DNA from 3 places in the Trichocoleus sp. FACHB-90 genome. Region 1 is predicted to be linked to each of the others. Evidence: predicted binding sites of a transcription regulator. Region 1 holds the regulator's gene; each other region holds the start of a gene.

Region 1 (12,836 bases):
CAAATCAGCATTACTCAGGTTCGCTCCCGTGATAACTGCTTTTTCCAAATTAGCCTCTCTCAAGTTAGCGCCACTTAAGTTTGCTCCTGTATAATCCCTTCCGGAACCTTCTTGTGGTTTTATCAGTAACTTTCTAACATTGGGTGGCTCCAATATCGTTCCCTGCAATCTAGATAATTCTAGTCCAGTTACATTTTTGAAGCTAGCACGGGTTAAGATAGCCTTTCTAAAATCTGTGTGCGGTAAATCTGCACCATCAAAGCAAGCATCTGTTAAATCGACTCCATAAAAAGATGTCCCACCTGTTGCTGCCCAAAAGACCGCTTTTTCTCTAATCCAGACAAATTGGGGTGAGCCTCTAATTGCCTGTCTTGCGATGATAGCACCTGTGAGGATGACTGCGATGGCTACAATTAAAGTAATAATTCCTTCAGCCGATTTCAATTCTCGCTCAGTTATTGTAGATACTATAATTGATAATTCAACTACTATAGCTGTCACCGAAAATATCATTACTTTACCTATAAATCCACAAATTACAAAAGTAGTTATATAAAAAAATGCTAGAATAATTGAGCTAGTCCAAGCTAAAACTATACTAATTACAAGCAGCAAGATTTCATTAGTTACAATGTTAGCCTTACTGAAAATACCGATAAATATACAAGCAGGAATTGTTCCAATAACAATAATTGATGTAGTTATCTCTACACCGCGAATTATCAAGTTAAACAAACTAATTGTATATGCTAACATAAACCCTATTACTAAAGCTACACTTTGCCACTGTTTATCATGGTAGCTATTTTTCAGGGTGTCATATATAATAATCTCTACCAATCCTCCTGATAAAGAAGGTAAAATACTAAAAAACCCGGACAATAATATGATTAAACTTACTATTAATAATTTCCTTGCATTTGTTTGCCCAGCTTTTGCTTGTAAAAATTATTTTGTGTGATTAAGATTGGTAATTCTTAAATTGCGAATATCCCTTTTACTAGTATTTGTCATATAAAATTTTAATACTATTTATTTTTACAGCAAGCAGATTCTGGATTTACCAAACAACAAATAGGTCTTATTATGCTTGGCAGTTCCTGTGTCTCAGAATTTAAGAATGCGTTACTAAGAGAATTTATATCTACAGGTTGCGTAGCAACTAAATCAATCAGTTCATCAGGGACATCAGTTAGCAGTTTTAAATCATATAAAGTTAAATTTTTATCTTTTAATAATTCTTTGATCCGAAACATAGTTGTTGGCAGTTCGATGGCAAGTTTCAAATCTTCAATACTGCACTCTAAAACGCCGCTGATTTGGCTAAGGTGCTTCTGAACTTGAGATTCAGCTAATTTATTCTTATAGATAGACTGCGTACTATAGAATGCGATAAGAGTCGGGTGTACGCCAGAGAGAACGCTCAACTCTTTCAAGGTTAACCCCTTCTGTTTAGCCATTTCAATAATTTTGAGTTGGAAAGCTTCCCGCTTGGCTACAGGCTTCACTAACTCCACTACACTTACATCCAGTTTGGTTGCAATTTTTTTAAGGTCACTAGCAATCTCTTCTGTGAGTTCCACTGGCTTAGTTGCATATATCTGAATAGCCTCTAAGGAAACGCCTGAAACTTGGCTAAGTTCTTCTAGAGTTAAACCTTTTTCGCCCGTAATTTCTTGTATACGCAGAGTAATCATTGATAAATTGTTTGTCCTAATGTCATATTTGCTACTGAGCTATTATTAATAAGGAAAAATAAAAACCTGCTTAAATTTTAAGAAAAATTTTATATTTTAGTAATACAGATTAAACTTTGGGCGGCAATAATTTAATACCTAAGTATCACAAAAAGGCAAAGTTGGATTTCGCTGTTGAGTATTCTGTTACAAAGATTATCTTCCAGAGGTGAGAAGCGAAAAGCTGGCAAGGGCTGTACCTTAGCGTTGAAGGGCTAGGAAGGAGTTTATGCAGATACAGACGCCAGATTGGGTTAAGCACGCGGTTTTTTACCAAATTTTCCCGGATCGCTTTGCTAAAACGAAGCATCCTCACAAGCGGCTTTTGAAAGATACCCGGTGGGAAGATTGGCACGAAATGCCGACGCTTCAAGGGTACAAAGGCGGGGATTTGTGGGGGGTGATGGAGCAGTTGGATTACTTGCAGGATTTGGGGATTAATGCGGTTTATTTTACCCCCATTTTTCAATCGGCTAGTAATCACCGCTATCACACTCACGACTATTATCAGGTCGATCCGATGTTGGGGGGGAATGGCGCTTTTCGGGAGTTGCTGGAAGCTGCCCATGAACGGGATATTAAGGTTGTGCTGGATGGGGTGTTTAATCACTCTAGTCGCGGATTTTTCTTTTTCCACGATGTTCTGGAAAATGGCCCCCATTCGCCTTGGGTGGATTGGTTCAAGATTGAAGGCTGGCCTTTATCGGCGTATGACGGCAATTTTCCGGCGAATTATGAGGGCTGGGATGGAAATCGGGCGCTGCCAGTGTTCAACCACGATAATCCAGAAGTGCGGGAATATATTATGGAGATTGCCGAATATTGGATTAAGTTCGGCATTGACGGCTGGCGCTTGGATGTGCCGTTTGAGATTAAGACTGAGGGGTTTTGGCAGGAATTTCGCGATCGCGTTAAAGCCCTTAACCCAGAAGCCTACATTGTCGGGGAAGTTTGGGGAGATTCGCGGGAATGGTTGGATGGTACCCAGTTTGACGGGGTGATGAATTATCTATTTACCGCGCCGACCATTGCTTTTACCGCAGGCGATCGCGTGGACATGGAGCAAGTGAAAGATCGTTCCTATCATCCCTACCCGCCGCTGTTGGCCGCCGAATATGGCGAAAAAATCCAGCAGTTGTTGGAATTATACCCTTGGGAAATTCAACTCACGCAACTGAATTTGCTGGCAAGTCACGATACAGCGCGATTAATTTCCATTGCAGGAGGCGACAAGGAAAGTTGTGAACTAGCAACATTGCTGCTGTTGACTTTTCCTGGTGCGCCTAGTATCTACTATGGCGATGAAGTGGGATTACCGGGAAAACTCGATCCCGACTCGCGCCGAGGATTCCCGATGGAAGCGCGCTGGGAACGTGATGTTTTAGATTATCACAAAAAATTGATTTCTTTGCGTCACGCTCACCCTGCTCTGCGTACAGGTGATTACAAAGTTCTGTTTGCAGAAGGGACAGTTTATGTATTTGCTCGAACTTTGGGAGACGAGGAGATAATTGTTGCTGTTAACGTCAATACTGCACCCGCAGAAAACGTAAGCGTTGAGGCGGCATTAAAATCCAAACCTAGTAAGTTATTGTATGGCACAGATGAGGTGTCTTGGAGCGTTGAGGGAGAATCCATACAGTTGAATTTGCCGTCGCGTAGTGGCTGCATACTTGGTTGAGGGGGAAGCGATCGCTTTCTAACCTAACCCCCTAACTCCCTGTTGGTGAACGAAGAGCAGGGTGTCATACAACCCTTAGAAAATCTCGAAAATTGCGATATTTTGTGGGGGCATAGCAATGCCATGTCCCTACAGCCAACCAAAATCAACATACACTGTCAAAGCGTTTATTTATAATTATATTTGAGCCAAGCGGAGCTATCGAGCAGTTACTTTGAGCGATGGATTTAAAGTTGAATTAGATGAGCTTTAAATAACAAGAGAAAGACAAGCGATCGCGTTCAACTAAATAACTTGGCGCTCAACTCATGCTTAATCCGATTCAAAATTGAAGTTTCATCCAGGGAAGTGAGAATGCGAGTCACAACGGCTTTCGGGCCGTCTGGCCCCCAGGAAGCACCATTGAGAAGGTAAGTTTTAGTAACTTGTCCGATGCCATAACAAGAGACACCAGCGACACCAGCTTGAGTTAACGCCACCGAAAGATAGGGAGCTAAAGATGCGCCTCCGGTCATGGGTGCAGAGATACCCAACAAACTTTTGAGTGAACCGAGTCCGAGATTTGCCACCAATTCGCTGGCACTAATCCCGCCCATAGTCAGGGCAATTTTTTGCAACAATCCCACAGCACCCGTTTGAGTCATGGGAATACCGTAGAGTTTGGATAGAGTGAGAATCATTGCCACATCAATGATGGCACCGGAGAGGAGGTCAACCACTGTTAGTGGGTTAAGAGCGATCGCTATTGCCTTCGCCATCACCGACTTCCAGATAATCTGATTGGCACAATCATCCCGAATTTGCATTTTACGCTGCACCAGCTGCTCATTCACATCATCGGCATACAACATAGTATTAAGTGCTACCAGCGACTTACCTTCCCGGTGCAAAATATCGAGGATTTTCAGCTTCAAATCCATAACTTGTGGCGTTCCCGGCTGTCGCTGCACGGTTCTAGTTCCGTCAGAACGGCGCACAGCTTGCGCCACCAGAGGCGACGCCGCCACCATGACAATTTCATCCGGTGATAGCAATTCTCGCACTCGCTCATCCCGAATTTTGTGGTAAATTGCTATCCGGTCGGCATCCGGATACTGGTCAATTTTGTTAAAAACCAGCAACATCGGTTTACCAACTTCCCGCAGTTGCGACAGCGCCTCAAATTCCACCTTAGTCATGTCGCCGGAAATGATAAATAGCAGCAAATCTGCCTGTCTGGCAACTTGTCGCGCTAAGGTTTCGCGGGTTTCTCCGTCTACTTCGTCAATCCCCGGAGTGTCAATCAGCTGAATCTGGGAATTGCCCAGACTTGGCAGCGTGACTCGCAAAACTTCGGAATTACTTTGTGCTTCAGGCTCATTTTCCAGTTGCCAGCTGGCATCTTGATGGGTGCGGGTGACACCATGAAGAGGCCCGGTTTCAAACACGTTCTTACCTAATAAAGCATTGAGTACGGAAGATTTGCCCCTTCCCACCATGCCAAAGGCGGCAATTTGGACGAGTGACCGATCTAACTTGTCCAGCATCGTTGCCAAGTCCTCAATTTCGGACTCCAATCCTGCCCGTTCTTGGGGAGTAAGATCCAAATTGCCTACCAAGTCTCGCAGGGCGTTTTGCGCCTTTTTGTAGTTCAGTTCTGCCTGGATATCATCAAAGCTGAAAATGGCGCTGTCTAATTCTTGATCTAAAGCGCTGTAGTTCAAGTGTGGTGAAGGTGACTGGTTGGAATTTGGGGTTGCGTCAGATGTTGAACGAGTCAAAATTGCACCTACTGTCTTGCCTGGAGTTACTCTTCTTTCATCCTAGTCACTGCCCGTCGAGTCTGGCACTTTCCATGTCTAGGGGCGTATTTGCTTTTGAGTTTTGGCAAATGCAAGTCAGCTGTGAGAATGATGTCATCTACACCTGAGTCGCCATAAGTTTAGTATTGTTGCTGAAATTTTGGCATTTGAATCAGCTGAGCGATTGTGAGTTCTAAACGTTTACCTCAAACCACTGCTTACGTCCGAATTACCCAAATGTCCTGGCAACAGGGCTTTCTGAAAGGGGAAGTTACAGCGGCGAAGTATGAGTGGCAGTTCCATTGGTGTTTCCGACAGGGGGAATTGTCGGTCTCACCTTCTTTGGGACGCGCTTTAATTCTGGAACCATTGGGGCGGTTTTTAGAGCAGAAGGATTATCAGTTAGAGCCTGGGGGAGACTATGCCTTTACTATCAGGGCAGAACTTTAGTCAGTTGTCCGTTGAATAGACCTCTTGCAAAAGTCAGCCCTGAATGAAATAAATTTCGGGCTGAAAGCCAAAGTTAGCCCTGAAATAAATTTCGGGCTGAAAGCTAAAGTTAGCTAAAGCTAACTGGCAAACATCCTCAACCCGTTTTAACGGGTTTTAGCTTTAAGCCTGTTCGCGTAGCGTTCCCGAAGGGTACTTTAGTTCAAGGCATTTATGCAAGAGGTCTAATGATTACCAATTCCCCATTCCCAGCCGTGGCGCTTACTTATTAGTTGTTTGTGTTTTTAAGTATCTTTCGATGAGGAGGATGGCGACAATATCATCAATTGGTCGGGGTGGTTCACGCAATCCTTTGGGGATGAGGCTAGAAAGACCTTTTGGGGGATACATTTGCCAGTAGCGATCGCGTGCTTCTAAAGTGCTGTAGCGCTCATCTACCATGACTATCGGCAACGATGCGGGTAATTCTGTCTGAAGTTTCTTGTTCCAGGTTTTGGCTGTAGTTTGATCGCCCATTACCAGAGTAGCGATCGCGAATTGTTCGCACAAGTTTTTGATGATTGCGATCGCTTCTGGTGCTGGCACCACCTGATGATAATGCAGTGTCAGGTCAAGTCCCATCACGGCTATACCACACTTATCACGCCCCGGATCGAAACCTAAAATCATTTTAATTGGGAATTGGGGATTGGGGATTGGGAATTGGGAATTGGGGATTGGGAATTAGGGATTGGGGATTGGGGATTGGGAATTGACAAATTACATACTAAAAATTACCTCTCCATTCCGCACGACTACTAAATTCAGTTTCAGCGGCCCTACGAGGTATGTATCTTCTGCCACTACTGCCTTGAGATCGATAGGCTGCTTGAACTTTTTCAGCTTTTCAATAAAGCGAATCAAGCTGGTAATTCGACCGTCGCCTACCTGAATTGTATCGTTCAAAATTCCAGCTCGATTAGCTCGGAACTGAGATGCTCCCAGGAGCAAATCGATCCGCTGCCGCATTTGTTGGTCATTCATAGTTGAAGGGTCGGCAGATGTTGCTGCGATGATATCACCATCACTGAACACGATTTTATTCACTGTCGCGTCTGCAAAGACTTGTACGTCCTTTTCCCCTTGGACGTAGTTGCCAGCCGAGAAAATTCGCACCAGGTAGGGGCGACCATCTTTAATTTGGTTAAGCAGTTGGTCTACCTGCGCTTGGGTAATTTGCACTACGCGCTCATTGACCACCTTGTTGTTATTGTTGTTACCAGGTTGCGTAGCTTTCATTGCTGTGCGATTTGCTTCTCGTAAAAGCTGATCTATAGCCTGACGGGCGGCGGCGGGATCGACAATACGGAAGACACCAAAAGCCAGAACTTGACCGCGTTGGAGAGCGACGTTACCTTGACGCAACGCTTGATAGGATTGGTAATACTGTTCCAGGTCTGCTACTTCCTGCTCTAGGGCAGCTTGTTGTTTCTCTATTTCCTTGAGGCGAGTTTCGCGCTGAGTAATTACTTGGTCTCGTGCGGAAATTTCCTCATCAAGTTGGGCGAGGGCTGTGTCTCGCTTGGCGATTTCTTTATCACGTTGGGCAATGCTGTTTCTCAGGTTGGAAATTTTTTGATCAAGTTCTGCCAAGGCTTGGTCGCGATTACCAATTTCCCGGTCGCGTTCTGTGATGGCTTGGTCAAGCTTGGCGATTTCGCGATCGCGTTGAGTAACTTGGCCCTTGAGTTGGGTGATTTGAGCCTTTACGCGATCGCGCTCCTTGATTAGTTCCTGGCGTTCCCCTTGAAGTTGTTGAATTTCAGAACGTAAATTTACCGCTTGCCCAGAAACACTTTCCAGCTGTTGCTGGGTTTTCTCAAAGCTAGCCGCAACGCTTTTAAGTTCGCGCTCTGTCTTGCTCAGTTGCGCCTCTGTCTGGGCTTGTCTGGCTAGTGCTGCCGCCAGAGACTTATTAATGGCATCCAGACGCTTTTGGGCGGCTTGCTGCTCGGTACGGGCTAGTGAGAGTTCGTTTTCAGTTTGTTGTTTCTGGGCTGCAACTTTGGAGAGTTCGCTTTCAGTTTGTTGTTTCTGGGCTACAGTTTGGTCAAGCTCCCGACGAGCGGTTCTGAGTTTTCGCTGAATTTCATCAACTTGAAACACGCCTGTGCGTAACGGCTTGCTGGTGGCAAATAGGATCGTCAGGGTTGAGGCGGAAATCATCAAACCTGTAAGAATTGTAACTAAGACCGCAGTTTTCTTGGGACGCAGATTGAACAGACTCAGCCGCGCTTTTCCCACGCGAGTGCCAATGCGATCGCCCAAGGTGGCGATCGCACCACCCAATACCAAAATCGATAAAATTAAGACCAGCGCACTGGTGGTCATTTTCCAGCTTTAGCTATCACCTCTCAAGCTTAAGCATAAAGGCTTTTTTGTGATAGACGCTGGTACTTCAACTATTGATTAACAAAAGCTGACAGTGCAAAAGATGTTTTAGGTGAACTGCTGGCTCAAAGCTACCGGGTTATGAACGGTAATTTTTTTCTTATTGATGGAAATCATTTTCTCTGAGCGTAAATCTCCCAGTAACCGGGTGACTGTCACTCTTGTGGAACCAATTGCTTCTGCGATCGCTTGGTGAGAAAGCTTCAGATCAACTGTAATTCCATTCGGGCCTGGAACGCCAAAATCGCGACAGAGAATCAACAAAAAACTCACCAATCGCGATCCCATATCCCGGTGCGCCAAAGTCTCAATCATCATCTCTGTTTGCAAGATCCGCGATGAAAGCCCCCGCAGCATCAACATCGACAATTCTGGATTATCCTTGAGCGCTTGCTCCACCTGTTCAATTGGTGCTGAAAGCAACTCCACAGGCGTAAATGCTACTGCGTGATAAAATCTGTCTGACCGATTCCCGGTAATCAACGACAGTACGCCAAAGACGCTGTTTTCTCGCAGCAGCGCCACTGTAATTTCTTCCCCAGCTTCGTACACGCGAGACAGCTTCACAGCTCCTTTGAGCAAAAAATATACCCGTTCAGCCGGGTCTCCGGGGAAAAAGATAGTTTTGCCCCGATCAAAGGTTTCCACCACTGGCGGAAACGCCCCACCTCCGATTTGACGGAACACAGCTGCTAACGGTCTATCTTGCGTCACTACCACTTCCTTATATCCTTATTGCTGCCCTAGAAACTCTTCTGGGAATTACAACCGACTGTGAGAAATTTCTGACTTTAGACACTGATAAACTGACTCTTAGGCAGTTTTTTGTGCTGCTTGATACATAATTTTAAAGTTGTTTTATCCTCCAAGTTTTTCCAATTGCCTCAACCCCACGGCGCAAATCAGATTGTTAAGGAAAATGTCTATATCTTGACAATACCTGTTTGATAAGCTGGGATGCAGTTTGAGTCATGTTGGGTAAGCTTCGATCCCGACGCAAGCTATCTGAATTACCGCCCTAAATCGGATATTCTCTAATATTGCCTTCAAAATTGACATCATGCTAGATTTATCAGGAAAAAATGCCCTAGTTACTGGCATTGCCAACAACCGCTCAATCGCTTGGGGTATTGCCCAGCAGTTACACAAAGCTGGTGCAAATTTGGGAGTTACTTATCTACCAGACGACCGAGGACGCTTTGAGAAGAAAGTCGCCGAATTGGTAGAACCTCTCAACCCCAGCTTGTTTTTACCTTGCGATGTTCAGAATGATGACCAAATTCGTTCTACATTTGATGCCATCCGCGATAAGTGGGGCAGGCTAGATATTTTAATCCATTGTCTTGCTTTTGCCAACAAGGACGATTTATCAGGTGATTTTAGCAACACCACCCGCGCTGGCTTCACTCAAGCTTTGGAAATTAGCACCTACTCGCTAGTTCAACTGGCTGGGGCGGCGAAACCGCTAATGACAGAAGGCGGCAGTATTGTCACCCTAACTTATTTGGGCGGCGTTAAGGTGATCCCCAATTACAATGTGATGGGCATTGCTAAGTCTGGCTTGGAAATGAGCGTGCGTTATCTAGCCTCGGAGATGGGGCCTTCTAATATTCGCGTGAATGCAATCTCAGCTGGCCCGATACGCACTCTGGCATCATCGGCGGTGGGTGGCATTCTGGATATGATCCATCATGTTGAGGAAGTAGCACCACTGCGGCGAACTGTGACTCAGACAGAAGTGGGAAATGCTGCTAGTTTCTTGTGCAGCGACTTGGCAAGTGGGATTACGGGTCAAGTGCTGTATGTAGATGCTGGATACGAGATTATGGGAATGTGATGTAGGGGCTGGGGATTGGGGACTGGGGAAAGAATCTAACTTACCCCATTCCCTAGCTCGATAGCATAGAATAATAAACTTACTTGTTTCTTGTTAGTGAGCATCTGCTATGCAGACAAGCGATCGCGTTTCCACCACTCCGAACCTTGAACAACTTTTATCACCTCGCACGGCTACGGTTTCACGTAAGACGGGCGAAACTGATGTCTTGGTGACAGTAAACTTAGACGGGAATGGGACTTGCAACGCCAATACGGGCATTCCCTTTTTGGATCATATGCTGCATCAAATTGCCTCTCACGGGCTGATTGATTTGGATGTAGCCGCGAAAGGGGATTTAGAAATTGATGACCACCACACCAACGAAGATGTGGGCATTACGTTGGGGATGGCGTTCGGGAAAGCACTAAGCGATCGCAAGGGAATTGTTCGCTTTGGTAATTTCCTCGCCCCCTTAGATGAAGCTTTGGTGCAGGTGGTGTTAGACTTTTCTGGTCGTCCTCACCTCAGCTATGGCTTACAAATTCCCACCCAGCGAGTCGGGACTTATGACACTCAGCTGGTGCGAGAATTTTTTGTAGCGGTGGTGAATCATAGCCAGATGACGCTGCACATCCGACAGTTGGATGGGATTAATTCCCACCACATTATCGAAGCGACCTTTAAGGCGTTTGCGCGTAGTCTTCGTATGGCTATGGAAATCGATCCCCGTCGTGCTGGTATGATTCCCAGTTCCAAAGGGGTTTTGTAGGTGGTCAGGGGATAGTTCAGTTCGGGAGGATTAGCTTAGGTTGCGATCGCTAAGCAAGAGTGAACTTTCTCCTGCATCTACTAGGTATTACTTGAGGGGATTGGCAATATAGCCATACTTGTTGCCAATTTTTACTTTCGCTAACCCTTCAGAAAAAGGCAAAGCGTTATCAAATTGCGGCTGGATTACAAACTTTCCAGTTTTATCAACATAGCCCCACTTGCTGCCCCTTTTTACAGATACCAACCCTTCAGAAAAGTCATAAGTGTTATTAAATTGCGGTGCAATCACGATGTTTCCCGCCTTGTCGATATAGCCAATCTTATCTGCGATCGCTATCCCCGCCAGCCCTGTGTAAATGCTACCAGCCCAATGAAATTGGGGCGCAATCACGAAGTCTCCCGTCTTATCAATATAGCCCCATTTTTTTTCAATTGATATCGCCGCTAATCCTTCGGAAAAAGGCTTAACTTCATCAAATTCTGGTGGAATTACAACCTTCCCTTGCTGATTAATATAGCCCCACTTTTCACCACTTTTAAAAAGTGCTAGTTCTTCGGAAAAAGATTCAGCCGAATCAAATTTCAGTGGGATTACGAACTTGCCACTCTTGTTAATATAGCCGTACTTGCTGCCCATTTCTACCGCCGCCAGTCCTTGGGAAAACGGCTTAGCTTCATCAAATTGCGGTGGAATGATGGCTTTCCCCGTCTTGTCGATATAGCTATACTTGCCGCCTACCTTTACTGCTGCCAGTTCTTGAGAAAACGACTCTGCTAAATCAAATTGCGGCTGGATTAGGAAGTTGCCACTTTTGTCAATGTATCCCCATTTACCGTTTATTTTTGCTGCTGCCAGCCCTTGCGAAAATGACTCAGCTAAGTCAAATTGTGGTTGAATTAAAAAGTTGCCACTTTTATCAATATATCCCCATTTGCCGTTTATTTTTACCGCTCCCAGCCCTTGCGAAAATTCATTAGCTGCATCAAATTTTAGCGGTATGGCTATTGGCGAATTAATTATCCGTTCTATAGTTGCTCCAGACTCATTCTGACCAATACGATAACCTAAAATAGATTCACAGCCAGAAATTTGAGTCACCGCTAATCCCAACAGAAAGAGGACAGTAGGCTGAAGCAATTTGTTTTTATAATTGGGAACTGGCTGGTAGCGAAAAGCAAAAGTGATAACGACCATCAGGCTTTAAAGGTACGCCAAGTTATTCACCTCAATTTTCACATACTCAGTAGATGCGATCGCGCGTTAGTTGTATTTAGCTCAAAAGAATATAGTCGGTAAGAAAGACCTGCACATCAAAAACCAGTTTTCTCTCTAGAAAACTGGTTTTTCAGCATAAAATCTGGGCGCACTACGTGCGCCCAGATTTTTTATAATTTGTCAGAAGGTGTGCGAGGAGCAGTCAGCACATCCCAAGCTGCTTTGGCGGCTTCGGCTAAGCGATCGCCCAACGTTGACACTTCCTTAACAATAGATTCCCAGTTCTTTTCTGTATCCATCTGGATGAGTTTAAACGAGTAAGCAATTCTGTCTGGATCGAACAGCTTATCGTGTTCAATTTTCTCCCGTGCTTGACGCACCGCAGTTAGATAAGTATCGCGGGTGAACTCAGTAGCATTTTTGGTTTCTACCTGCGCCCGTTTTTTAATCGCATCAATTAGTGCCTTTGTTTCATTCTTGACCTCATCGGATTCATGAGGCATATTCTCATTTACGAGGTCTTCCGTTTCTTGACTAATTGATACGATGGCGGTTTCTGTAGTATTTGGTGTTTCGGTATTCATGGATATTTCTCCTTTGATACTTTTAACTTTTGGTTGAGAATAAGAACGAATATCGTGCTTCATTCTTTATCCTCCCTTTAGCATCAAACACCTAACAAAGGGCATTTCTTGCTCCAGCTTAAGCAACGCTTGAATTCTTGCATCTGTCGAAGGGTGGGTGGAAAACAAATTACCCAAGAACTCGCCAGAAACGGCATTGACAATTAAGAGGGGTTTAAACGGCGCTTACCATTCTGTACAGACTAGGCGCTTGACTAGCAGTAATCGGTTGGGCATTATAAGCTGCTAAGGGAATCTGGTCTGAGTAATACCAACCTCCCAGAGTGGTCACACCAAGTAAACCAACCCCCATCAATGCACGTCCAGCC
Region 2 (12,836 bases), on a different contig from region 1:
CTCATCAAGTCTTCCCACAGAGTCTCCCAGTTCTCCTTTCTCCAAGAGTATGGCCTTTGAAAAAGCGGTATTTGAAACTGTTTACCGCCTTCTAGTAAATTGCGGAGGCTGGTTTCTGATGCTTTCATTCTTACTTTTGACTTTATTGTTTGTTCTATACAATGATAGACTGCATTTTGTCTCATTAAAGACGAAAATATTGCAAATTTATGTTAAAAAGCCCGCACAGGCGGGCTTCATTTGTGTAGCCCCACGCTAAAGCCTGAGGGCAACTATGGGTACGGCTCTATTATCGACCAGCCGCCGTAGGCATCCCCAAAACAGGGATTTCTTCCACCAGCGGAATCACGCGGCCTTCATCCTCAAAGTTGGCGGTTTGATCGAAGTCGAGGCTGAGATTTTACGATACTGTAATTTGTTTCCGTACCCAATTTCTAAAAGCTCTCATTGTCTTATTCCTACCAACAGTCCTTACCTGGCTCAAATACTGAGGAATCACCTCAATAAGCGGTAAATTAGGAAAAATCAGGCTAAAGGCTGACTCAATATACTTTCTATCTCGTAATATATTAATTTGTAACTTCCCCTTTTCAAATCGCCAAAGCTCAGACACTCCTAATGCTTCATAAATACTTGGATGAGTGCGAGAAGTTATATCTATCTCTAAGGCTAAATCTGGAGGTGGGTCGATGGATAAGTCTAATTTTTCTTTTCCTCTTACGGCTGCTTCATTTTGAATATAAAAACAGTTATCGGGTTCTATCCCTTTGAGCATATCCCTGTTTTTAAAAGTAGTAGAACCAAGAGGATAAAAATCAATATCTAGTTCTTCTAGAAGAATTCCGATAAAATCAGTAATAAAAAGTTTAATGCTTTCATGCTCTGGCAAGGGTGTCATGATTTCTAATATTCCATTGTCATAGGCTACTCTTGACGCACGATGTTCTCCTAACTCTTCTAAGATGGTTTCAAATTCTTGCCAAGTTATATCTTCTAGAAAAACTTTATGACCAGGTGGTATATTAAATCGCTTTAATTCCAACAGCATCTTTAAGCCTCATTTGTATTGTCAGCAATTTCAGGCAGAAACGCAGTTTGGCCTCTCCATTGCAGGGGAATGTCCATTTGGATTTATCAATCTAAAAAACTATATTTCAAACTTTCTTCGGGAGTAAAAGGTGATTCTTTAGGGAAAAAGCTTAATTTAATCCCTGTTTCATCGGATGCTTTCAGGCGAGCTTTTTGATAACAATCATCAAATACTTCTGAAATTAGAGGCTGCAAACTGGGACTATCTTCTAGTAACCCTTCAATACAAATACGCTGTTCGGTGATAGTGCTGCGCCAACTTGCGCTCCGTTTCTCAGGCGGATATTGCCATTTAAGAAGGTGCATTAAAAGAATAATCAACCGAATTTTTAACTCTCGCTTTTCACTTTTACCCATACTTTCAATTTCTTCAATTAAACTAATAATATCTATCTCCTTAAATCGACCTTCTTTTAACTGTTGAGCAGTAGTTTGTATCCACAGATAAAAGTCTTGTTCGTAGAGACTATTTGGGTTGGGGAGCGATGGGCTTCTCATAACCTGATATCCTTTTATTCATCAGTTGATTAAGGTGGGCTTTGCCCACCCTACAGTTATTCTACTTCAACGCACCAGATGGAATACCCAAAATATCCTCAATCTTGGGCATATCTTCTAAGGCAATCACGCGACCTTCATCCTCAAAATTAGCGATTTGATCGAAGTTGAGATAGCGATACAAATCACCCGCAAAAGGATGAATTTTTTTCGCCACAATTTCCATGTATTCTTGCACTGTGGGAATGCGTCCTAACATCGCGCAAACAGCGGCTAATTCAGCAGAACCGAGATAAACTCGCGCATCTTTACCCATGCGATTATTGAAGTTGCGAGTGGAAGTTGAAAACACCGTTGTACCATCATCCACACGGGCTTGATTTCCCATGCACAAACTGCATCCCGGCATTTCTGTACGCGCACCTGCGGCATCAAATACGCCATAAACACCTTCTTCTTTTAGTTGGTGTTCATCCATTCGAGTTGGAGGACAAATCCACAAGCGGGTTTTGACTGCTGTTTCGCCTTCCAACACTTTCGCGGTGGCGCGATAGTGTCCGATATTCGTCATGCAAGAACCGACGAATACTTCTTGCACTGGATCGTTAGCAACTTCAGAAAGTAACTTGACGTTATCAGGATCGTTCGGTGCGGCGACAATTGGTTCCTTGATTTCGTTCAAGTCAATCTCGATAATTTCTGCATACTCCGCATCCGGATCTGCTTCCATTAACACGGGATTTGCCAACCATTCTTCCATCTTGGCGACGCGGCGCATGATGGTACGCGCATCGGCATAGCCTCGCGCTACCATGTTTTTCATCAGCGCTACGTTGGAACGCAGATATTCAGAAATTGTCTCGATACTGAGTTTAATTGTGCTACCTGCACAAGAACGTTCAGCGCTGGCATCGGTAAATTCAAAAGCTTGCTCAACTTTCAAGTCTGGCAAACCTTCAATTTCCATAATTCGCCCAGAAAAGATGTTTTTCTTGTTCTGTTTCTCGACAGTCAAAAGACCTTTTTGGATGGCAATATATGGGATGGCATTGACAATATCCCGCAGCGTGATACCGGGTTGCAATTCGCCTTTGAAGCGGACTAAAACAGATTCCGGCATATCCAACGGCATTACGCCCAAAGCTGCTGCAAACGCAACTAACCCGGAACCTGCTGGGAAGGAAATACCCAAGGGAAAGCGGGTGTGGGAGTCGCCGCCAGTTCCCACTGTGTCTGGTAACAGCATCCGGTTCAGCCAAGAGTGGATGATACCATCGCCGGGACGCAAGGCGACACCGCCACGCTGGGCGATGAAGTCGGGCAGTTCTTTGTGGGTTTTCACGTCCACTGGCTTTGGATAGGCAGCGGTGTGGCAGAAACTCTGCATTACCAAGTCTGCACTGAAACCCAGACAGGCGAGTTCTTTGAGTTCGTCGCGGGTCATGGGGCCTGTGGTATCTTGAGAACCAACAGTGGTCATTATTGGTTCGCAGGAAGTTCCAGGGCGCACCCCAGCGAGTCCGCAGGCTTTGCCGACCATTTTTTGTGCCAAGGTGTATCCTTTGCCCGTGTCGATGGGTGGGCGAGGACGGATGAAGATGGGGCTTGTTTCCAAACCAAGGGCAACTCGGATTTTATCGGTGAGGGTGCGTCCGATAAGTAGGGGAATGCGTCCTCCGGCGCGTACTTCGTCGGTGATGGTGTCGGGTTTGAGGCTGAAGGTGGATATTACTTCGCCAGATTCGTTGGTAATTTCACCTTTGTAAGGATGAATGGTAATTACCATGCCGGTTTCCATCTGGGTGACATCGCACTGGATGGGCAATGCACCTGCATCTTCGGCGGTGTTGAAGAAGATGGGCGCGATCGCACTCCCTAATATATATCCCCCCGCCCGTTTGTTCGGCACGAAAGGTATATCATTGCCAATGTGCCACAGCACTGAGTTGATCGCAGATTTGCGCGATGAACCAGTCCCCACTACATCCCCCACATAGGCAACGGGATGCCCTTTTTTCTTTAACTCGACAATCGTTTCCAAACTTCCCGGTTGCCGAGATTCCAGCATTGCCAAGGCGTGCAAGGGAATATCCGGGCGGGTTGTGGCATGGGTTGCGGGAGATAAATCGTCGGTGTTCGTCTCTCCGGGCACCTTAAATACGGTGACGGTAATGGCTTCGGGCAAAGTGGGGCGAGAGGTGAACCACTCAGCCGCCGCCCAAGACTCGATTACTTGTTTAGCGTAGGGATTAGTTTGGGATAATTCCTCTACATCGTGGAAGGCATCATACACCAGCATGATTTTGCTTAAAGCTGTTGCGGCTGCTGATGCCAATTCATCGTCTGATTTAAGTAAATCTATTAACGATTGCACGTTGTAGCCGCCTACCATTGTCCCCAGCAACTCGATGGCGTAGATGGGGGAAATTAGGGGGCTTTTGGTTTCGCCTTTGGCAACGGCGGTGAGAAATCCTGCTTTGACGTAAGCTGCGGGATCGACGCCTGGGGGAATGCGATCGCGCAACAATTCCAACAACGTCTCTTCTTCACCATCTGGCGGATTTTTCAACATTTCGCACAGTTGCGATGTTTGTTCGGCATCCAAGGGTAAAGGGGGAATTCCCAAAGCCGCACGTTCAGCAACGTGTTGACGATAAGATTCAAACATTTTCTAGTCTCCACAAACAATTAAGAGCAAAATTTAGGGGCGAATCGCTTTTAGGTTCTCCGCCTGGAGAATACAATCTCGATACCTGCGCTTCACAGCCACCAGTGAACAGAGAGTGTCGCCGCTACTGCTTGAGACGCAGATCAACATTATTAATTATTGTGAAAAATTGAAATAGGATTTGTACGGATTGCTGCAACTTGGTTGTTCGACGGCAACATTGCACAAAAAAAAAGGCGATCGCTCTCTATCGCCCGCTTACTTATATAAACCAGGAATCCGTCGTCTTCAGATTTGAAGATTTCGTGCTTAGATCAAATTCTACACCTTTAGGGGGATGAGCGCGATATTTTTCTGTCGAAACGCGATCGCACTTTAATTGCAGACTACTAAATTAAATATCTCTGACAGGCATCTTGCCTACCAGAGATATTCTAATCAGTTTCACCTAATTAGCACCCGCTCAATTGCTTCGACTCTGCCTCCAGAAGGCGCATCAGGTTTTCATCTCCGTTAGCTTTGGCTACCTGGATGCGGTGTTCCAGACTGCGCCGGATACTCTCCAAGTGCATTCTAGCGGATTCATCCATCATTTTTTGACGGTTTTTATCCGCTGACAATTTGCACTCCGGTAAATTTACCAATTGTTCAAGATGTTGCCGCTGTAGAGTATCGGTTGTTCCGGTTTTGCCGACGATGTAGGGAACGCCACGATACTTTAAATTAACGATCACATCAGGAACCTGAACGTGTCTGGGATATTGAACTTTATAATTTTGACCCCGATACTTAGCCAAAATTTCGCCTTCAGTCACTTCCAGGGTGGGTGAGGTGTTTTCATAACTGCTACCGCGATAAGAAAATTTCATAAATTTTGCCTCTGATTAAGTTTCCTGAGTATTTCTTACTAAATGAGGTAGGTTACGAGTGCGACATCTCTCTCTAGTTCTATTCTCCAGTGCCGTTGATGGCTCCGAATCCCCATTTGGTAAGAAGTAAATATTTTTATTTCTGTATCTATTTTTACAGTTCGCCAGCAAATCGTCAACGATTAAGATACTTTAAGCAGCATTTATATCTTTTGGCAGATAGCACACTGAAGCCCACTATGGCCTGGGGACGATAAACTTGGTGCGATTCATCTGGTGATTTGTGGCGTTCCAGATGTTAAGAGAAGCGGCTAACTTTCCCAGAAAGGCTAATTATTTTGATGAACTAAATTTGGTTTTTCACACCACAAGCAGCACAAAAATTTTTAACGTTACAACTTGCATCTGATTCGCAATGCGAGAAAAATATCGCTAGTTGATGATTATATTTCAAAGAATGCGATCGCTCTCTCCAAAGCTGGAGTATGCCTAGGCTGACAAGTTGCGCCGGAAATACAAGCGATCGCTTTCTCTATCTCAGATATCCATTGACAAGTCGCGCAGAAAGTAAAAGCGATCGCTCCTCCAATCACTACCCTTAATTCGTCCCAAGTAACCCGCTAAAGGTGAGGAAAGCTCAATCAGAATATCGTGCATTTCCTCAGTTTTTAATGGCTGAGGTGGATTGGAGTAAAGATAAGCTACATGAAGGGCATCAATGCCAACATTCTCATCGCCTGTAGTTTCTAGATGCTTTTTCAAGAGCTGGACTAGATGCGATCGCAATCTAATCTCTTTTTCAACTTGAGCAATGTATTTTTCAACTTCATCATCAGATTGTCCCGGCTTCAGGTAATTTTTCAGCTTAAACAAGTCTACTGAGTTAGGATGCTTACTTTGCAGTTTTACCAGTTTCTCAAGTGTTTCAGGATTAATAATCGCCATACCTTGTATTATTGCAGCATCATTAAGTTGGGTAGTTGGTTCGCCGGGGCCAATAATTAATTTAGCAGCTTGCTGAAATAGTTCTTTACTTTTGAGGCGTAGCGTTCCCAAATTTAACAGTTGCACTGCGGTTGGGTTGGGGATACTTTTACCTGCTTTACATTCACCTACTAGAGGATAGGGTTGTGAACAGAAGACATCTACACCACCAGCACCGCCTTTATGGAAATAGTCAACTGTAAAGCCTAAAAATTCAAGGCTGTTACGGACTACAATCTCAAAATCAGTACCAGCTTGATAGTTACTTGTGCCTTCATTTTCTTTACTACGATTACCTAAGTCAGCAATTGTGTTTATCCAAGCTAAATCGGGGTCAGATTGTCTTAGGTGTAAGGATTCAGTCCAACCGAGAAAAACTTTGATGTCTCGATCTAGTTCTTTAGCTGTTGGGTTGTTGATAGATAACTGCGCGATCGCATTCTGCAATTCTTCCAATTCTGGATGCAGTGGCGGCTGTCTGTGTTCTAGCTGCTGGCGGCGTTGAGTGAAGACGCGATCGCTCAATACAGGCGAAGATTCAGTAACAGTTAGGAGATTCGGTAAAGAAACAAAATTACCCTTGGGATTTACTGGAACTTCTATCGGTTGAGGTAGCGGATAAACTCGTAAATAAGTCAGAAAAATATAAGGACGTTGCGAGAGAATTTGCTGCAATGCTTCTGTTGTCCAAATTGTCAACCGCGACAAAGCTTCTAACGCTTCAGAATTATCTATAACTTGGCACAGTTCGCACCTAGCCCAAGCTTTAATTGTGACTGTTTCAGAATTTAACTGGGCAAATGCAGTTTGAGCAACAGACAAAAAATTCGGGCGATAATGTTGCTCAGTTGGTAGCAAGTTAATCGAAGCATCAGCAGGATAGAGAGCAAATTGTCGCCCCGGATCAATGAATGTCCGAGGCGTAGCTGCGATCGCTCTCCCTTGAATTAACGCTTCAATGTCTGGCGCTGGTACTTTTAGGGCAGTATCAAGGTTGACAAAATTGACTGGCGACATACTTCATCTTATGGTTGAAATTGAGTTAATAACCAAGCCACAACTTGAGAGTGTGCCATTTGACGACTGCGCCGCAAAGTCTCTTCTAATACTGCCATCTCTAAACCTGGTAATATTTGAGATTGAGTAATTCTTCTACTACCACCACTAGAAATTATTTCAAAGGCAATTATTTCGGCTTGCTGCACATCCACTATCCAATATTCAGATACTTTTATATCTTCATAAAGTAAGCGTTTTTCGCCTTTGTCATCAGCTAGGGTACTGTCAGAAATTTCAATAGCTATATCTGGCGGTGGAGTAATGTCAAGATTAGCGATCGCTGTTCCTGTCGGTACCATTTGCGCCCGTTCTCCGATGTAGTAAGATACATCAGGTTGGCACTCTCGAACACCTGTTTTCCGGTAGCTACAGTTATCCAAGCAATTCAGTGGGATATTTTTGAGAGCGGCGAATAAGGTGACAGCAATAGCAATAATCCCATTATCTTTTGCATGATCAGGGCCTACTGACATAGTTTCAATCCTCATTCGTCCATTGTAGTAGTAGCCTTTAGCTTTTTGATAAGCTGGGTCTTCAACGGTTTGGATAAATTCATCCCATGTAGCTACAACCCAAGTATCAGTCGGTAGTTTTGTCCGCATGGTACTCATAAATTTCTCTGTTGCACTTAACTTATATAGCAATCTTATTGGAGTTGTGAGATGCTAGACCTTCAGATACCCGACTCTTAGAGAAGTCGGGTATCTTGCCTTCACGAAGCATTTAAGACTGCTATAGCCAGGATATCAAGCATTAATTTTGTTGAATAAAGTGTCGATTGCTTCTTCTATGTTGTCTGATTCAGATACATCAACCATCATTGGCTCCTCTGAAACTACGGGTTCGTCTTCAATCATATCCGTAGGCACCTCATAAGATGGATCGCTGAGAATTTCTTTAAGCAGAGGGTTACTAGCTCCTAGCATTTTTTCAGCCCCTTTCTCAGTGATGAACTTAATAATTTCAGCCTCGCTTAAGTTATAGTCCACTTCTCGCTTTTGATGAACAGCACGAATAGCTATTAGAGGTTTTATCTCATCTTCTTTGAGTTCCACAAATTCTCCACCTTTTTCTCTGATTAGAGGTTCAAGATACTTGGATTCCATAGGTTTAGTCATTTTCTTAGACCTGGAACGAACTAAACAACCTCTAGTTAAATCAAATTTTTTATAGTCATTCAGCTTGCCCAAACCTGTTCCCAGCGCCACGCCACCAGCATACTGAAGAACTGCAACGCCAATTTTTACAGGTTGTCCGTTTTCTTTGCCAATTATCTTGAAATTGAGGTGCTTGTCCGTTTTCTTTTTATATACTTTATCTGTAACCTCTTCAATGGTTACTCTTTCTACTGTCTGTCCAATGAATGTCTGAAAGCCAAATAAAAGAGCATCAGCAAGTTGGAAATTATCATCTAAGTAATTTCCTATATTTTCTTGCATTTCTTCAATAAAAGCCTCCTCTACTGGATCTGAAGGTGGTTTTACACTTTCACGGTCTAGCATCTTAGACAAGTTCTCTTTACACCACACCAATACTTGTCTAACGGTTTCTGACTTTGTTTTACCAATACCCCTGAGTTGACTTTCAGAAAATGGATAAACTGAATAAGGAGGAACCAAGTTTTGAGCTTGATAAAAATCTCTTAACCGCAAGGTCACTAAATTAATGACAGAATCCTCATCCATGAATTTTAAATCAAGTGGTTCTCCATAGTCAGAAATCTTCCGCCAAGATAAGCTAGGCATTTGCTTAACTTTATCCTTCCATACAGCAGGAAGCATCACACTCAGAATTACCCCACGCTTGAGATTTTCAAAAAGTTCTTTTATTAAACCAGCCACAACTTGCGCTCTTGTCAAGCCAGTGTCTGGATCAGTGTCTGGATTGTCTAATTCATCAAAACAAATGACAAGTTCGTTATATTCACTTATCAAATCCAAAATTTGCAAAACAGCATCAAAAGATTGACGTTGAGTGGGTAATCTTAACTCGTTAGCTTTAAATTGAGCTAGTTCTTGACCAGCTAACCATTGAACTGCATCAAGCATTTCTTCATCTGAGAGTGTCCAAAAAATTGCTCTGACAATATTAGGATCACTAACATCTTTTACTTTGCGAAATCCTTTGGCTAGATCGTTCACCCATTTATTGACTTGCTCTGGTTTACCCTTTCCAAATTTTTCAACTAGCTCTTTAGGAGAAACAGTCTTGTTCTTAGGGTTAGCAGCCTTAAATACCTGGTTAGCCATAGATGTCGCTAGTTCCTGCCATTGTGTGACTTCTTGGCTACCAAGGTTTCTGAGACTGTCAGCTAAAATTACCTGAAATCCTTGCTTAATTTGTTGGATGTCACCATATTTGTTGGCGTAGACAAACAATGCACCACCCTGAGACTGTAGATGATGACGGATGCGGCTAATAAGGTGGGTTTTACCAGTTCCATATTCCGCAGTTATGACTATCGAGGTTGTCCGATTTTGCTCAATCGCCTGAAAAACTGCATTGGAAGCGTGATTATTTAGAGACTCCACATCAAGAAATCCCTGTCCCCAAATATTTTGATAGCGTACAACGACCTCGTTAAATGGGTTTTGATCCAAAAGAGCAGATTTTAAGGATTCGACGGAGGAAACAGAAGAGTTAGTCATGGCTTATTGCGTGAGGTAACGAATTTACAAAAAGATTTAGATCAATTTTTAGAACTTAGGCGTTTGACGTAGTAACGTATTCCGCCAAGTTCAGTTTTGATGGAGTCTTCAGCTTTATCAGGTGTGATGTCTGTCATCTCGCCGCCGATGAGTTGGACAAGATCGTTGGCTTGCATTTCCAGCAGCCACTCGTTGAAGTGCGATCGCGTTACCCGTTCCCCAATTTCCCGCCGAATCCGATAAATTGGCACCAGATTGTCCAGGTTATAATCCCGGTTCAGCTGGTCGTATACATCCAACGCCACTGGCTTAAACTCGTCGTAGGATGCGATCGCTTTCCCTTCCGCCTTACTTTGCACACCAGGAGCAGTCGCACCATTTGATAGTGTTCCCATCTCTCGGAGCCACTTCAACAAAGCATTGGCAGTTTTTGCCCCTATTTGAGAGTCAAACTCGAAATCAACACTTTCGAGTTTCTCGCCTAGCAACTGGACACCTTCGGAAGACAGGGATATCTTATTCTTGGAGATAGCGATCGCTCCGGCTTTTTCTAATTCTTGAAAAATGCCCTGATAGTCCGCAGCTTTCTCATTTGTTCTTTGAATTCGTTGGGTTAATTCACCTTTCTTAACTTCCGCCTTCGCTCCGCCCATATCCCACAGCGCCAAAAGCAGGCGAGTTTTCCCTTGGTCTTCCGTACCCCGTAAGCCTTTAGTTGTTGCCATCTTAATAATTCTTAGTTGCTGAAAAAAATACCGTCTCAGGTCAAACCACCTAACGTATAATAACCGCACATATCTAGCAAATCGCCTGTAAATGCGCTAGAGAATGCTTGTGCTGATTTACACAATAAATTACACAAGAAATAAATTTTAAAAAAAATTAGTATTAATTGCTCATGGATATCGACTCAATTCTTCAACCGTTTCAACGTTTTGGTGTTCATCTCGGACTAGAACGCATTGAAAAACTATTAACTGATTTGGGCAACCCGCACCACTCTGTCCCAGTTATTCATGTCGCTGGAACAAATGGTAAAGGCTCAGTTTGTGCCTATCTCTCCGCAGTTCTAACAGAGGCGGGTTATCGTGTCGGACGCTACACTTCCCCGCATTTAATTGATTGGAATGAGCGCATTTGTCTCAACGAACAGCCAATTTCCCTAGAAACGCTGCGAGAATTGCTGCTACAAGTCCAAGCAGCTATCCAACCAGATGAAGAGTCACCGACTCAGTTTGAAGTCATCACCACTGCTGCGTGGTTATATTTTTACCAGCAGGAAGTAGATGTCGTGGTGGTGGAAGTCGGATTGGGAGGACGTTTGGATGCAACGAATGTATGCTCCAGCCCTCTCGTTACCATCATAACTTCCATCAGTCGGGAACACTGGCAGGTACTAGGCCCTACCCTAGCCGACATCGCTAGAGAAAAAGCTGGTATCCTCAAACCAGGATGTCCGGCGGTAATTGGGCAATTGCCAGAGGAAGCGATCGCAGTCGTAAAACAACGGATTGTGGAATTAGGTTGTCCTGCTGTTTTCCCTCAAGCGGCGGTAGAGTTACGAACCTCTGAGGCGCAGAGGACACAGAGTAGAGAAAGATGGGTGGAATATAGGGGTATTGAAAATTTGGAATTCAATGCAGAATCCGATCCCCCCCTTGATAAAGAAGGTGTCGAAAATCGAAAATCGATAAAGTATCCTTTGCCGTTGTTGGGAGATTTTCAGCTGTTGAATTCCGCGTTAGCGATCGCATCTTTCCAAATTCTTCAGCAACAAGGTTGGAAAATTACCGAACAAGCGATCGCATCGGGGATGAGAAAAACTAAATGGTTGGGAAGACTCCAGTGGACAACCTGGCAAAATCGTCAATTACTAATAGATGGCGCACATAATCCAGCAGCTGCGATCGCTCTGCGTCAGTATGTCGATACACTGGAAAAGTCACACATACATTGGGTGATGGGGATGCTTTCAACTAAAGACCATGCAGATATTTTTAAAGCTTTACTTAGAGAAGGCGAAAAGCTTTACTTAGTCCCCGTACCAGATCATACTTCAGCCGAAACTGAATCTTTAGCCACCCTTGCACAAAACATCTGCCCGCAATTAGCATGTCGCATCTATCCCGAACTCACAGCTGGCTTGGAAGCAGCCATAGCGATCGCCGCCCCAGATGATTTAATAGTCTTGTGCGGTTCCCTATATCTAATAGGTCATTTTTTGAAAAACGCAAAGTAACGTAAAGGTTCTCTGCGTTACTTTGCGTTAAAAAACTACCTCTGATTCCACGCTAAAGCCGCATCACTCACGGCTTGATCTACCGTCTTTTGCCCCAACATCGCCGCCTGCAAATTTTCATAAATTGCCTTCTGCAACTTGTTAAGATCCTTCATCGCCGGAACCAGCACCTCTGCATCTTGCAAATCTCTAGCACTGATAGCGCGAGCTTGTGCCAATGGCGATGTTTTGGCATCACCCGCTAATTGGCGTTCATACTCTTTTAGTGCTTCAACTGTAGAAGGTAGCACATTCGCAGCTTTGGCAAAAGCCAGCTGATTTTCTGTATTTGTCACAAACAAAGCAAACTTCAAAGCATCATCCGGCCGATTAGTATCGCGGGGAACTACCAAATTCATCACCGCCACATTTTTCTTACCCGTCTCGCCAGTAATCTGCGGTGCAGCAGCCGACACTTGCGCGACAACGGGTGCATTCTTCTCAATCGTATTCATAAACTCCGCCCCCGTCCCCAGCAGCGCCGTCTCCCCAGCCTGGTATAGTTCTATTGCACGTCTATGCCCTTGCGTCAATACCTCCTGCGGCAAGTATCCCTTCTTATAAAGGTCTACCCAATACTGAAACGCCGCCTTACCTGTGGGCGTGTTAAAAGCCGCCTTACCTTCCGCATCCACCAGTTGAACGCCCATCTGCACCAACGACTCCAGCACCTCCCCGGAATCTTCCGGAACCAGCGTCACAAAAAACGCATACTTGCCAGTTTTCTTTTTAATTGCTTCAGC
Region 3 (7,467 bases), on a different contig from region 1:
AATGATATAGCTTGTCCTTTCGCAATAATATAATACACACTACATAAACGAAATATCCGAAATGTAGAATAAACAAATTATCTTTTGGCGTGTAGAAAAATTCAGAAATGGTACAAACATTTACAGCTGATGTTTTGGTGGTGGGAGGCGGTACCGGAGGAACAGCAGCAGCCGTACAAGCTGCCCGTTGTGGTGCCAAAACTGTCTTAGTAAGCGAATTTACCTGGCTGGGCGGAATGCTAACCTCAGCAGGCGTTTCTGCCCCCGATGGCAACGAATTAGCAGCGTTTCAGACGGGACTTTGGGGCGAGTTTTTGCGGGAATTGCAGCAACGACAACCTGGAGGTTTGCACAATAGCTGGGTGAGTATGTTTAGCTTCGATCCGCGTGTAGGCGCCAAGATTTTTGCTTCTTGGGTGCAGGAATTGCCAAATCTGCACTGGATTTCGGGAAGGGTGCCTATGGAAGTTTTGCGAAGTAGCGATCGCATTCTCGGTGTCCGATTTGCCGATTTTACCGTCCATGCCCAAATAACTCTAGATGCAACCGAACTAGGAGATTTACTCCCTCTAGCAGAAATTCCGTATCGTTGGGGATGGGAAATGCAATCAGAGTTTGGCGAACCCAGTGCGCCAAACTCACCCAATCACCTTACCGAAAAATACCCAGTCCAAGCTCCCACTTGGGTAGCAATTATGCAAGATTTTGGCGAGGGTGCATCTCCAAAAATCGAAAATCCAACTCCCCCTACCTCCCTTAAAAAGGAGGGATTTGAAAATCCATTCCTGGGCGCTTGGGATAACTACGGTTGGGAGAATTTTCTCAATTATGGACGTTTGCCAGGTGGTCTTTTGATGATCAACTGGCCCGTATGCGGCAATGATTATGGTGAAGGCGTGGGGCGTTTGGTGGAATCAGAAGCGGCGCGGCGCGAATTTCTCCAAGAAAGTCTGTGGCATACTCAAAGCTTTGTCCAGTTTATTCAAACCCAGTTGGGGCGGCGTTTCGGCTTAGCAGAGAATATATTCCCTGAATCCTCAACAGACCAATCGCCAATCCAAAATCGAACTGGTGCTTATGCTTTGCATCCTTACTACCGAGAAAGTCGCCGCCTAGTGGGACTCGCTACGGTGCGGGAGCAGGATATTTTACCTGTGGTTGGGCAAGTTGCACCTTTGAGAATGAATGCTGCTGGACAAGTTCAGGCGATCGCCCTCGGTAACTACCCGAACGATCACCATTATCCCAACACTAATTTCTTAGTCAAACCAAAATCCCTCCGTTGGGGCGGGCGCTGGACTGGGACACCGTTCACAATTCCCTTCAGTTGCCTAATTCCCGCCTCAGTCGATGGTTTTCTCGTCTGCGAAAAAAATATTTCCGTGTCCCATATTGCCAATGGTGCCACGCGGTTACAACCAATCGTGATGAACATCGGTCAAGCAGCTGGTATGGCGGCGGCGCTTTGCATACAGCGGGGTTGTCAACCAAGAGATTTGCCAGTCAGAGTGCTGCAAGAAGCATTGTTGCAAGACAAACAAGCTGCATCGGCGATTATCCCTCTATTCAATATGCCACCCGACCGCCCCGACTGGCTGGACTGGCAACGTTACTACCTAGACAACCCAGAAGCCTACCCTAAGAATGGTAATTGCCCATTTACTAAGGATGGGGGATTGGGGATTGGGGATTGGGAATTGGGAATTGGAGAAGAGGAAAAAGTCTTACCTAGTCCCTCCCCAGTCCCCAGTCCCCAGCCCCCAGTCCCCAGCCCCCAGTCCCTCTTCACTGGCATCTTCCAGCGCCGCGCCGAACAGGATTACACCCTAACTGTCGGGGACGAGCAAACTTGGAATGCGATCGCTCTTAGCCCAGAGGTAGACCAAGCACTACAAACCTACAAAGACCAACAGACACTCTGCTTTTGGGGACATCTGAACCTATCGGGTAACTGGTTAGTTGTGGAAAAGATTTTACACAATCAGCTTCCACAGCAAGTCAAAAGTTAAAAGTCACGCATAGTTAAACACCGTCTTGGCAAGACATCAGCCGAGTGACTTTATGCAAGTTCAATCTGGAACACCTTAGCATCAATTAAGCTTCTTTACAGAAGTTCATCCGGGTGCATAAATAGGAACTCCGTATCAGGGACTATAACCCTGACACGGACATCTGCTATGCGCCCTTACACGTCTATCATGTTGTTGAGCTTGTTATCAATCTCTGTGGCAATTAATTCTGTGGGGATGTGGTCTAGCTTAACAAAAATACTCGGATCTTCGTTTGGAGATCAACAAATATCAGTTCAAATCGCTCAAGCCAAGCAAGATTGCCAATCTCCCCCCAGGGGAACCTCTCGCCGAGATACGGGTAAATGCTTTGATTGATTTTATCAGTATCGGTTCAAACTTAACAACAGGGAGTCAAGGAGCGCGATCGCCCATACCGACAAATTAATTATATTGCGATCGCCCACCTTGAAACCGGAAACAATCTCAAGACTGACGCATTTCCACAGTAGACTAATGTTGACTCTGGATGAGCATTAGGCATCTGTTTAAATGTCGGCGTCTGCCAATGACTGCGTAAGTCCTCAATTGCTCGCTCCCAGTGGGCCTCCTGGGTAAAAAACTATCGACAGACAGCAAACAACTTCAAAAAGCCTGTATGCTAGTGTACCAAGAAACACTGTTTGACACGCGACATTTGAGGTGTAGCCATTTATTCTTGCAACCATTGCTGTCTATGAGGTCTTTCTTTTCTATAATTAGAGATTATTATCTTGATACTATCGGGGTGCCTTGAGTTCAGCGGACGAGCGCGAGCCACTGGAACTCACTGCGAAGGTGAAAGATAAGCTTTTCACCAAGAAATACAAGTTTTATACTTTTGCGATGTAACCACCCCTCATATGATCAACGACCTCGATCTGATCAAACGCCTCAGCCCCGGCGCTATGGATCAGATCATGTTTTATTTAGCCTTCAGTGCCATGAGAACTGGCGGACACAGGCACGGGGCTTTTTTGGATGCTGCTGCCACGGCGGCAAAATGTGCCATATACATGACTTATTTGGAGCAGGGGCAAAATATCCGCATGACGGGACATTTGCACCACATTGAGCCAAAGCGGGTCAAGGTCATTGTTGAGGAAGTCAGGCTTGCCTTAACGGAAGGGAAACTGTTGAAAATGCTGGGTTCTCAAGAGCCTCGCTATTTGATACAGTTTCCCTATGTGTGGATGGAACAGTATCCGTGGCAACCAGGGCGATCGCGCATTTATAGCACCAGCCTGAACGCTGACGAAAAGCGCTACCTTGAGGAAAAACTGCCCGCTAATCTACCAGATGCTCAGCTAATCAACGCCTTTCAGTTCCTCGAACTGATTGAATTTCTGCACAAGCGATCGCAAGAAGATTTGCCAGAAGACCGACGCTTGGAATTGAGCGAAGCTTTCGCAGAACACATCAAGCGCCGCTTAATCTATTCCGGTACAGTGACCCGAATTGATTGTCCTTGGGGATTGCCCTTCTACGCCCTTACCCGCGCCTCCTATTCACCCGCCGAAGACGAAGAACGCACCTACATCATGGTTGAAGATACCGCCCGGTACTTCCGACTGATGAAAGATTGGGCAGAACGCCAGCCAAGTGTAATGCGGATACTTGAGGAACTGGATATTCCGCCAGATCAGATTCAGGAAGCCATGCAAGAACTCGACGTAATTGTTCGAGATTGGGCAGATAAATATCACCGCCCCGACGGTCAGCCAATTATTCTACAAATGGTTTTCGGGCCAAAAGAAGATTCCTGAATCCGGAATATCTCGTTTTCTCGTTCCTAATCCACAGCCTGAGAATGGCACCTGTGAGGGGGGAGCCTCAGCATCATTTCTTCAGCAGGGGGAGGCTCAAGCCATCCCCCTTTTAACGTTTCTAGGCGTAGTACAGGAATCTTGGCTGCCTTTCTAGAAGAATAAGCGAGGTAAAAAAAACTACACAGATGAAATTTTTGAGGTTAATCTGGGAAGAATTAACTTAACCTTCGTTAAAGACAGGAGCAAAAATGTCAACCGTATTTTCCACAAATCCATCGTCATCGAATGACAACGCCTCTGTCGGGGTACGGTATTTAGCCAACCGAGAACATTTAACGCTGCTCAAGCAGGGCGTAGGCATTTGGAATGAACTAAGAAAACATAGCCCAGAAAAACTCTCAGACCTCAATAAAGTAGACTTGCGGGGGGTAGACTTAAACCGAGCGGATCTTAGTGGTGCCGACCTCAGCCGAGCTGACCTGAGCCGTGCCGACCTCAGCCGAGTGGACTTTAAAAGAGCGGATCTATCTTGGGCAAACCTCAGCCAAGCTAACCTCCGCAGAGCCGACCTCAGCCGCGTCGATCTCCGTGGGGCGGATCTTCGGGGAGCTGACCTTTCCTGGGCGGATCTCTCTTGGGCAAACCTCGAAGATGCCAACTTGGAAGGAGCAAACCTGCACAAAGCCGACCTGATTTGGGCTAACCTGCGCGCTGCAAACCTCCATCGGGCGATTATCTACGGCGTAAGCTTTCACAGGGTAAACCTTTTCAAGACCATCCTGCCAGATGGCATTCATGATTAGGTGATGCAAATCTGGTGTGCTGCTACATTTAATTCTTGGCTGGACTTCTTAAAATTTTCTATAAATTTCCTGTAGTAGGGGCGATTTATAAATTGCCCCTACAGTTTTTATACAGATTATGAAATCAGTATTACTGCTTTGATGCACTGCACATTTTTATAAATCCCTACATAATGCAAAAACAAAATGGGGATCATTCACCTGTTGCATAAGTAACCACTATTTGGTAACTAAAGATACTGAACAATGCTGAAAGCTTATTAGGATAACTGAAAGATAGGCATTGTAGAAATTAATGACAGCCAAAAAGAATTTAATCGTTATTGGCAATGGCATGGTAGGACACAAGTTCTTAGAGCTGATGATTGCCAAAGGAGCAACGCAGCACTGGAATTTGATTACCTTCTGCGAAGAACCTCGCGTTGCTTACGATCGCGTTAACCTCAGTGGATTCTTCTCAGGAAAAACTGCGGCAGATTTATCTCTAGTTGAACCTGGGTTATATCAAGAAAACGGTGTTCAAATTCATATCGGTGATAAAGCAGTTGCCATCAATCGAGAAGAAAAAACAGTCACGTCTGCCAACGGTTTAACTGTTGCTTACGACAAACTTGTGCTAGCAACAGGTTCCTATTCTTTTGTACCGCCCATTAAAGGAAATGATGCCAAAGGCACCTTTGTTTATCGGACAATTGAAGACCTTGAGGCAATGTCATCCCATGCTAAAAATAGTAAAGTAGGGGTTGTTGTTGGCGGCGGTTTATTAGGTTTGGAATGCGCCAACGCTCTGAAAAGTATGGGTTTGACAACCCATGTTGTTGAGTTCGCTCCCCGACTGATGCCAGTGCAAGTTGATGATGCTGGCGGCAATATTCTTCGCAACAAAATAGAAGAACTTGGTGTGACGATTCATACCAGTAAATCAACTACGGAAATTGTTAGTGAAAATGGCAAAGTCGCTAAAATGACTTTTGCTGATGGTTCCGAGTTGGAAACAGACATGATTGTGTTTTCGGCTGGAATTCGCCCCCGCGATGAAATTGCTAGAAGTTGTGGAATAGAAGTAGGCGATCGCGGCGGTATTGTTATCAACGAACAATGTCAAACATCTGATCCAAATATTTATGCTATCGGAGAATGCGCCCTCTATCAAAATCGCATCTACGGCTTAGTCGCTCCCGGTTATACAATGGCAGGAGTAGCGGCGGATATCTTGTCCAATACAGCAACGAGCAGCTTTGCTGGCGCGGATATGTCCACCAAACTCAAACTTCTGGGAGTGGATGTTGCCAGTTTCGGGGATGCCTTTGCAAAATCTCCCGGCGCTAAAGAAATCGCCATCAGCGATACAGTTCAAGGTGTTTACAAAAAGCTGGTTTTAAATCAGGATGGTAGCCGTCTTTTAGGCGGAATTCTAGTAGGAGATGCTTCCGCTTACGGTACATTGCTGCAATTTGTGCAGAATGCGATCGCGCTCCCGCCTTATCCAGAAGATTTACTCATGCCACCCCGCGAAGGTCAGACTGCTACAGTAGGCATGGGTGTAGAAAGTTTACCAGATACAGCTCAAATTTGCTCCTGCAATAATGTCAGCAAAGAGCAAATTTGTACCGCGATTCAAAAAAACAATTTCACCGATATTGCCAGCGTAAAAAAATGCACTAAAGCAGGCACAGGTTGCGGCGGCTGCGTGCCACTGGTGACGGATATCCTCAAAGCTGAAATGAAGAAAGCGGGGATAGAGGTAAAAAATAATCTCTGCGAACACTTCGCCTATTCTCGCCAAGAGATCTATCATTTAGTGCGTTCTCAAAAAATCCTGACTTTTGAAGATTTAATTCAAAAACATGGGCAAGGTAAGGGTTGCGAAATTTGTAAGCCTGCGGTAGCTTCTATTCTCGCTTCCACTTGGAACGAGTATATTTTGGAGATGTCTCACGTAGGTTTGCAGGATACCAATGATTATTACCTGGCAAACATTCAGAAGGATGGAACTTATTCGGTAATCCCACGAGTTCCCGGTGGTGAACTAACGCCAGATAAGCTGATTGTATTAGGAGAAGTTGCCAAAGATTTTGGTCTTTACACCAAAATTACTGGCGGACAGCGCATTGATTTATTAGGTGCGCGAGTAGATCAATTGCCCCACATTTGGAAGCGATTGATAGATGCCGGATTTGAATCGGGACACGCTTACGGTAAGGCACTCCGCACGGTAAAATCTTGCGTCGGTAGCACTTGGTGTCGCTTTGGTGTGCAGGATTCTACCAGTTTGGCAATTGAGGTAGAACTACGTTATCGAGGCTTGCGATCGCCTCACAAACTAAAATCAGCAGTATCAGGTTGCACCCGCGAATGTGCGGAAGCTCAAAGCAAGGATTTTGGCATCATCGCTACAGAAAATGGCTGGAATTTGTATGTGTGTGGCAATGGTGGAATGAAGCCGCAACACGCGGTACTGTTAGCATCAGACATCGACAAGGAGACGTTGATCAAATATATAGATCGGTTCCTGATGTTCTATATTCGCACTGCAAATCGACTTGAGCGCACGGCAACTTGGTTTAACAAACTTGAAGGTGGAATCGAATACCTGAAGCAGGTAGTTATTGAAGATTCTCTTGGCATTTGTGCTGAGTTGGAAGAAGAAATGCAGCACCTTGTCAATACCTATCAATGTGAGTGGAAAGCCACAATTGAAGATCCGGAAAAGGTACAGCGTTTCCGTCACTTTGTGAATTCCGAAGAACCAGATCCGAGTCTCGTTCATGTAGAGGAACGGGGACAAAAACGCCCAGCTTATGAACACGAGAAAACTTTAGTTGGGATTTCAGAGTAACCTCACCT

What was found. The regulator NtcA, encoded in region 1, controls nitrogen genes in cyanobacteria. The targets are predictions, from matches to a motif close to TTTGTANNNNNNNNTACAAA.
Region 2: the regulator NtcA is predicted to act here: its motif matches at 5,266-5,285, upstream of H6F74_RS05705 (DUF4278 domain-containing protein).
Region 3: the regulator NtcA is predicted to act here: its motif matches at 4,844-4,863, upstream of nirB (nitrite reductase large subunit NirB).

The regions. Positions count from the first base shown of each region.
Region 1 is NZ_JACJOK010000069.1:301,850-314,685, forward strand. It holds gene H6F74_RS20870 (pentapeptide repeat-containing protein) at 1-882, opposite strand, end outside; gene H6F74_RS20875 (hypothetical protein) at 1,029-1,697, opposite strand; gene H6F74_RS20880 (glycoside hydrolase family 13 protein) at 1,966-3,417, shown strand; gene H6F74_RS20885 (GTP-binding protein) at 3,699-5,120, opposite strand; gene H6F74_RS20890 (DUF3146 family protein) at 5,385-5,648, shown strand; gene H6F74_RS20895 (pre-16S rRNA-processing nuclease YqgF) at 5,910-6,317, opposite strand; gene H6F74_RS20900 (DUF3084 domain-containing protein) at 6,408-8,018, opposite strand; gene ntcA (global nitrogen regulator NtcA) at 8,127-8,798, opposite strand; gene fabI (enoyl-ACP reductase FabI) at 9,139-9,915, shown strand; gene hisB (imidazoleglycerol-phosphate dehydratase HisB) at 10,025-10,666, shown strand; gene H6F74_RS20920 (WG repeat-containing protein) at 10,754-11,863, opposite strand; gene H6F74_RS20925 (hypothetical protein) at 12,055-12,468, opposite strand; partial or broken gene H6F74_RS31130 (hypothetical protein) at 12,535-12,836, opposite strand, start outside.
Region 2 is NZ_JACJOK010000020.1:667-13,502, forward strand. It holds gene H6F74_RS05685 (DUF262 domain-containing protein) at 1-185, opposite strand, end outside; gene H6F74_RS05690 (Uma2 family endonuclease) at 401-1,048, opposite strand; gene H6F74_RS05695 (DUF29 domain-containing protein) at 1,135-1,587, opposite strand; gene acnB (bifunctional aconitate hydratase 2/2-methylisocitrate dehydratase) at 1,649-4,255, opposite strand; gene H6F74_RS05705 (DUF4278 domain-containing protein) at 4,708-5,124, opposite strand; gene H6F74_RS05710 (DUF1802 family protein) at 5,662-7,125, opposite strand; gene H6F74_RS05715 (Uma2 family endonuclease) at 7,134-7,778, opposite strand; gene H6F74_RS05720 (P-loop NTPase fold protein) at 7,914-9,815, opposite strand; gene H6F74_RS05725 (hypothetical protein) at 9,857-10,540, opposite strand; gene H6F74_RS05730 (folylpolyglutamate synthase/dihydrofolate synthase family protein) at 10,714-12,054, shown strand; gene H6F74_RS05735 (sugar ABC transporter substrate-binding protein) at 12,090-12,836, opposite strand, start outside.
Region 3 is NZ_JACJOK010000076.1:443-7,909, reverse strand. It holds gene H6F74_RS22435 (FAD-dependent oxidoreductase) at 108-2,009, shown strand; gene H6F74_RS22430 (hypothetical protein) at 2,284-2,457, shown strand; gene hetR (heterocyst differentiation master regulator HetR) at 2,912-3,814, shown strand; gene H6F74_RS22420 (pentapeptide repeat-containing protein) at 4,066-4,620, shown strand; gene nirB (nitrite reductase large subunit NirB) at 4,916-7,459, shown strand.